Linked DNA regions of Rhodopirellula bahusiensis. The protein of the gene in region 2 interacts with the protein of the main gene of each other region in a pairwise test. Links are inferred from orthologs where the notes say so. Each region holds a gene or a part of one and is shown on either strand. Other genes may lie near its edges.

What was found.
Region 1: the proteins of ligA (region 2) and leuS interact in binary tests that used the Escherichia coli proteins (3 or more experiments, as listed by UniProt). The link is inferred for Rhodopirellula bahusiensis from one-to-one orthologs.

The regions. Positions count from the first base shown.
Region 1 is NZ_NIZW01000001.1:502,423-506,163, reverse strand. Bases 273-3,691 are described here. They hold leuS (leucine--tRNA ligase), read right to left. Parts: upstream 3,326-3,691; coding sequence 473-3,325; downstream 273-472. Other genes in these bases: CEE69_RS02045 (hypothetical protein), read right to left, coding at 3,620-3,691. Also shown: CEE69_RS02055 (acyltransferase family protein), read left to right, coding at 1-193; more of CEE69_RS02045, read right to left, coding at 3,692-3,741.
Region 2 is NZ_NIZW01000012.1:38,711-41,996, reverse strand. The notes cover bases 304-3,267. They hold ligA (NAD-dependent DNA ligase LigA), read right to left. Parts: upstream 2,855-3,267; coding sequence 752-2,854; downstream 304-751. Other genes in these bases: CEE69_RS16230 (hypothetical protein), read right to left, coding at 3,100-3,267; CEE69_RS16240 (hypothetical protein), read left to right, coding at 304-751. Also shown: more of CEE69_RS16240, read left to right, coding at 1-303; more of CEE69_RS16230, read right to left, coding at 3,268-3,286. UniProt on the Escherichia coli protein: DNA ligase that catalyzes the formation of phosphodiester linkages between 5'-phosphoryl and 3'-hydroxyl groups in double-stranded DNA using NAD as a coenzyme and as the energy source for the reaction.

The DNA.
Region 1 (3,741 bases), on a different replicon or contig from region 2:
GCTGAACACATTCGATCAAGCCGGCCTGCCACCGTTGGTTTGTTTGGCGATCGTGATCGTGTTCTCATTCGCTCTGGCGTTGGTAATCACGAACCGGATCGAGCAACCCATCACGAAGGCTCTGCGTCGGCTGTATGCGAAGGTTTCCGAGCGAGTGCGACGACCCTCGGTTGCGGAAGCAGTCGCCGGCTGAGCTGCCCGCCTTCGAAACGTCGTAGCCAGTCGTAGGCCAGGTTGTACCTGGCGACCCAACCGGTGCGCGTGAGAAGCGAGGCTTGGTACCCGCACAACGCTCCTTCACGAGCGTCGGTTATCTCGGCATTTCACCATCGCCATGTGAGACATGGCCTACGGCGACGACCTGAAACATCGCAACCGGATTCACCAGAATTCGTGCGTTAACCTGCAGCGCGGTGGTCCCCCACCGAGAACTGATTCCCATTCACGACGGTGACCGCCACGCTACAGGAGGTTACTTGACGACTAGGTTCACCATTCGGCCAGGGACGGCGATCGTTTTGACAACCTTCTTGTCGCCGATCGCGTTTTGCACCGCCGCATCCGCCAGTGCTGCTTCGCCCATCTCGTTCGGCTTCGCATCGGGTGACAACGAGATCTTCGCTTTCACCTTGCCGTTGATCTGAACCGGGATCTCGATGCTGGACTGAACCAAAGCGGCTTCGTCCCACTCCGGCCAAGGCTGCAGCGAAATCGATTCGGTGTGACCGAGGTGCTTCCACAGTTCTTCGCACATGTGAGGTGCGTAGGGAGCCAGCAATATCAGGAACGATTCCATCGCTTCACGCGGTCGCGTTTCGCAACGGGTGAAGTGATTGGTGAATTCCATCATCTTTGCAATCGCGGTGTTGAAGCTCATCGCTTCGTTGTCTTCGGTTACCTTGCGAATCGTTTGATGCAGCACGCGAAGTTGCTCTTCATCGCAAGCCGTGTCCACCACCGCACCGGAAAGCTTCAGCTCGTCTTCGGGCTCATCGATGATCATCCGCCAGACGCGATCGAGGAAGCTGCGCACGCCGCCGACGCCGTTCATCGCCCAAGGCTTGGTCGCCTCCAGCGGGCCCATGAACATCTCGTACAAACGCAGCGAGTCCGCGCCATAATCGCGAACGACTGAGTCTGGGTTGACCACGTTGCCGCGGCTTTTGCTCATCTTGAATGCGCGACTGTCGACCTTGATCGAGGCGTCGGATGCCAAGACAAAACCTTCGCCTTTCTTGACGACTTGTTCTTCCGTCAACGCAACAATCTCGACTGGTTCGCCGGTGGCTTTGTGGACGCGATTGTCCTCAGAGTCTTTCTTGACGTCTTTCGTGGAAACGTGTTTGCCGGACGGATCCACAAAGCTGGTGAATTCGACTTCGCCGAGAATCATGCCTTGGTTGACGAGTTTGCCAAACGGTTCCGGGCAAGTCACATGGCCGCGATCAAACAGGACTTTGTGCCAGAACCGTGAGTACAGCAAGTGCAACACAGCATGCTCGGCACCACCGACGTACAAGTCGACCGGCATCCAATCCTTTTCCTTCTGCGGATCGATCAATGCGTCGCTGTTCTTCGGATCGATGTACCGCAAGTAGTACCAGCATGAACCAGCCCACTGAGGCATCGTGTTGGTTTCGCGGCGATAGCGTTTGCCGTCGAGCTCCACGATCAACCAATCGTCGTCGGCTTTCGCGAGCGGCGGCTCGGGGCGACCGTGTGGTTTGAAGTCCGCGAGTTCCGGCAACGTCACGGGCAATTGATCATCGGGAACCAAGCGACGCACGCCGGTCGCATTGCCTTCAGAATCAATTTCGTGCAAGACTGGGAAGGGCTCGCCCCAGAAACGCTGGCGGCTGAACAACCAATCACGCAGCTTGTAATTGACGGCTTCGCAGGCCAAGCCTTGTTTGGCCAATTCCGCGGTCAAAGCGGCTTTGACTTCCGCGGTCGTCTTGCCATCGTACTCGCCGCTGTTGATCGCAACGCCTTCCGCGGCGAAGCAGGCTTTGCCGGCCAAGATCTCTTCGCGTTGCTTGTGGTCCGCTGGTGGATCGACGACTGGGATGACAGGCAAGTCAAACGCCACGGCGAATTCAAAATCGCGTTCGTCGTGAGCAGGGACGGCCATGATCGCGCCGGTTCCATAACCGGCCAACACATAGTCGGCGACCCAAACCGGGATGCTGCGTCCGTCGGCAGGGTTGATCGCGTGCGAGCCCGTGAAGACACCCGTCTTGGCTCGGTCGCCATCGGTTCGTTCGCGGTCACTTTTGAACGAAGCCTTTTCGCGATAGGCGTCGACTTCGTCTTTCTGTTCGGGTTTGACCAACACGTCGATCAATGGGTGTTCCGGCGCGACGACCATGTAGGTCGCTCCGAACAAGGTGTCGGGACGCGTCGTGTAAACACGCAAGCAATCCTTGCCGGGATCGGATGGAAAGCCTTCTGTTTCGCGAGCTCGTTTGAACGCAACGAACGGACCGGTGTCGTCGCCCGCGGCACCGCGTTGCAAGTAGAAGTCGACTTCGCCACCGGTGCTGCGGCCAATCCAATCGGACTGCAATTTCTTGATGCCGTTGGGCCAATCGAGATCGTCCAAGCCTTCCAACAACCGTTCGGCGTAATCCGTGATCCGCAACATCCATTGCCGCAGCGGAATCCGTTTGACCGGGTGCCCGCCCACTTCACTTTTGCCATCGACCACTTCTTCATTGGCCAACACCGTGCCGAGTTTCGGGCACCAGTTCACCAAAGCGTCATCGAGGTAAGCCAACCGCTTTGAATCGCGATACTGCTCGATCGCCAACTCGCCTTCGGCGGTGACGTTATCGGGGATCGGCAACTCCGCGATCGGGCGACCTTTTTGTTGGTCCTGGTCGAACCAAGTGTCATACAAGACGCCAAAGATCCACTGCGTCCAGCGGAAGTACTCTTCGTCTGTCGTCGCCAAGACTCGGTCCCAGTCATAGCTGAAACCGAGCATCTTCAATTGGCGAGTGAAGTTGTCGATGTTGCGTTGAGTTTGAACGCGAGGGTGCTCGCCGGTCTTGATCGCATGCTCTTCTGCGGGCAATCCAAACGCGTCGAATCCCATCGGGTGCAAAACCGATTCCCCGCGAGCTCGTGCGAATCGCGAAACGATGTCGGTTGCCGTGTAGCCTTCCGGGTGCCCGACGTGCAAACCGTCGCCGCTGGGGTAGGGGAACATGTCCAGCACGTAACGTTTCTTTTCACCGACCTTTTCGGGCGTGGCGAAAGTGTGGTGTTCGTCCCAGTAAGCTTGCCAGCGAGGTTCAATTTCGTTGGGGTTGTAGCGGACCATGTCGTCTTAGCGATGCGGGGAAGGGCAGGGCAGAGCGGGGCAGGGCACTTGCAAAGAAAAAGCGACCGCTCCGCGTTGCAAACAGGTTCCCTCAGAGGGCGTTTTCGGGCAAGCGGTCTGGTAGGCGAGCCGCGTGGGATGAGAGCTGGCTGCCACGTCTGGGGTTCGCTGGATCGCTCGGTTCTCAGCGGTGGTCCAACGATTGCAACCCGCCGCGTGAGCAAGGAATCGATCACCGGGGCGTCTGGGCAGGCTCAGCCTTGCTGACGCGGCGGGTTACGAATCAGCTATCTGCTAAGCGACGCCTAGCACACGGACGATAACCAGCACGCCCGCAGCGACCACTAGGCTCACCGCAACCGTTCGACGCAGCCAGACTCCGGCGGGCTGAGTCACCGCGACCCATTCGGCGCGAA
Region 2 (3,286 bases):
TCGGCGTGTGAAGATGGATTTTCACGCCGGTCGCGCGGGCGGATTGCAGGGGCGCAAGAATGCGAGAACGCACCGAGTAGGACTGCGCATTCGACCACGGAGAAATGAGACTCTGTTGCGACTGCACGCCAAGGGAGATCCGAATCAGCCTCTGATTGGCTACGAGATTTACGAGAAGGAACTCGAAGGCAAAAGCATGACCTTCATCGGACGCACCGATTGGAACGGTCGCTTGGATGTTGAGGCGTCCGACGAACAGCCTCTGCGTTTGCTGTATGTCAAAAACGGTGGAGCGGTTTTGGCTCGTTTGCCGATGGTGCCCGGACATCATGAAAAGACGGTTGCGGATCTTGGTGGTGACGACATGCGTTTGCAAGCGGAGTCGTACATTCGCGGCGTTCAAAATTCGATCATCGACCTGTTGGCGATTCGCGAATTGTTCAAAGCTCGAATCATGATGCGGCTGGAACGAGGCGACCTGGAATCAGCCGAAGAGCTGTTGGAAGTTTTGCGAAACCAGCCGACCAATGAACGCCTTGCCAATGACATGGGCAAGCGTCAGTCCGAGTTCATCGAAGCGATCGGTAAGAACGCCAATCAGCAACGCAAAGTCGATGAAATGTTTAGCGTGACGCGTGAAATGCTGACCAAGCACATCAACCCAAAATTGGTGCGCGACTTGGAAGAAGCCATGATTCAGGCAAAAGAAAATGGTGGCAAGTTGCCACCAAAGGAACCTGAAGAAGCGTGATCAAGTTGTTTCGGTTTCGTACCGCGAACGAAAATCCTCTTCGCTGAGGACTTCGACACCCAGTGATTCTGCTTTGGTGAGTTTGCTGCCCGCTTTCTCACCCGCGATCAGGAAGTCCGTCTTTTTGCTCACACTGCCCGCCGCTCGGCCACCCAGCTCTTCGATGCGAGCTTTGATTTCATCGCGGGTGTAATGCTGCAGTGTTCCCGTCGCGACGATGTTTTTGCCAGCGAGCGGCAGGTTCTCTTCTTCGTCGGGTGACTCCACCGGCTCGGGGCCCGACATGGTGACGCCCACCGCATCCAAGTCTGCCAGAGTTTGCGAACCTGATTCACTGTGGATGAATTTGACCAGGCTCTCGGCGATCCGGTCGCCAATTTCATGAATCGCGGCCAGGTCCTCCGCTTTCGCGGAACGCAGCAGATCGAGGTTCCAGTACTTTGCTGCGATCAGTTTTGCGACGCGTGGTCCGATGTGGCGGATGCTGATTGACGACAACACGCGAGCCAATCCGCGAGTGCGGCTCTCGTTGATTCCTGCGACCAGGTTTTCGGCGTTCTTGCGACCGAATTGAACTTCGATCATCTCGTCGCCTTTGCCCTTTCTCAGTCGGGGCCAAGTCAACTCAGCCAGTTCATCGACATTCAATCGGTACAGGTCGGCGTAGTTTTCGACCAGTTCTTTTTGCAGCAGCAGGTCGACGACCTCTTCGCCCAAGCCATCGATGTCCATGCCTGTACGACTGCCGAAGTACACCAGGCGCTGGCGAAGTTGGGCGGGGCATGCCGGGTTGGTGCAGCGGATGTAGACGCCACCTTCGTCACGTGTCAGTGGTTCGTCGCACTGGGGACACTGGGTTGGGAATTCAAATTTGGGAAGCGGTTTGGTGCGAGCGTGCTTCTCGACTCGCACAACCTTTGGAATGATCTTGCCGGCTTTCTCGACGACCACGGTGTCACCAACGCGAACGTCCAATCGTTCGATCTCGTCGGCGTTGTGAAGCGAGGCTCGCGAAACGGTGGTGTCCGCGATGTCGACCGGCTTCAAGTAAGCGACCGGCGTGATCGTGCCGGTCTTGCCAACTTGCACATCGATGGCCTCGAGAGTCGTGATCGCTTCGTATCGCTCGAATTTGTAAGCGATCACCCATCGCGGGCTCTTGCTGCGCACACCCAGTTTTTCGCGTTGCTCGAACGAGTCGACTTTGAACACGATGCCATCGATCTCAAACGGCAGGTCGGGCATCTCCGTCTCAAGTTTCGCGATCGCTTGCAGGGCGTCCTCTTTGTTGTCAAAGCGAACGACATCCGGTGCAATGGGAATGCCCAATGTTTCGACATGCTTGAGGAACGTCATGTGATCGGTCGCTTGGACTCCGATCAGTTCACCGCTGCCGTGGCAAAAGAAGCGAATGTTTCGCGAGGCAGCGATCTTGGGATCGAGTAGGCGGATCGTTCCCGCCGTGACGTTGCGTGTGTTCTTGAACGGTTCGTGGCCCGCTTCGGTTTGACGGACATTGAGATCCGCGAGATCCGCGTCGGTCATGTAGAGTTCGCCGCGAACTTCGAGGACCTCGGGAACGTTGCCACCGGCAATTTCAGGATGGGCTTTCGCAGCGTCCGCGATCGATCGAGGCAATTCGCGAATGGTGCGGACGTTGTGCGTGATGTCGTCGCCGACCTGCCCGTTGCCTCGCGTGAGTGCCAGCGTCAGTTCGCCGTTTTCGTAGCGAATCGATCCCGCGACGCCGTCGATTTTGTATTCCATCGTCCAGGCAACTGATTCGCCTTCGAGCGATTTTTCGATTCGCTCCATCGCCGCCGCCAACTCTTCGCGGCTGTACGTGTTGTCAATCGACAACATGGGGACGCGGTGGGGAATCTGAACCAGTTGATCGACGACGTCGCCGCCGACCAGTTGCGTCGGTGAATTGGGTTGGCGAAGTTCCGGGTTTTCTTCTTCGAGCTGCGTCAGCTCGGCCAGCAATTGATCGTATTGCAGGTCGGTGATTTCAGGAGCCGCATCGTCGTAGTAGAGACGATTGTGGTGATTGATTTCATCGACAAGTTGTTGCACGCGGCTGGCAATGGAATCGGAGGCCACGAAACGATCCTGGGGCAAGAGAGAGTCACCAAAGGTCTCGGCGGACCGAGATCGGCATCCATTGTCCGTTTGCGACCCGCTGATTCCAGACCCCTTGCTAGTTTGAGCATCAGTCCCGCAATCCACCGGTATCAGTGATACACGCGCACAAAAAAACGGAGCCCAACTCCGGCGATTCGAGGTCGCCGGCAGTTTGGCTCCGTGATGGAACGTGAATCAATCGGACTCAGGCCGAGTCCATTTGATCACTCAGCAGTGCCAGCTGCTGCGTCGATGCCTTCTTTGGCTTTCTCGCCACCTTGGTCGATGGCACCGTCAACGGTTTCTTTGGCAGCTTCAGGAACCACGTCTGTCGTCGCGTCTTTCGCAGCACCAGCGGCGGAGTCCACGCCTGCTTTGGCTTGGTCAGCGATTCCGGCGGCGGATTCGGAG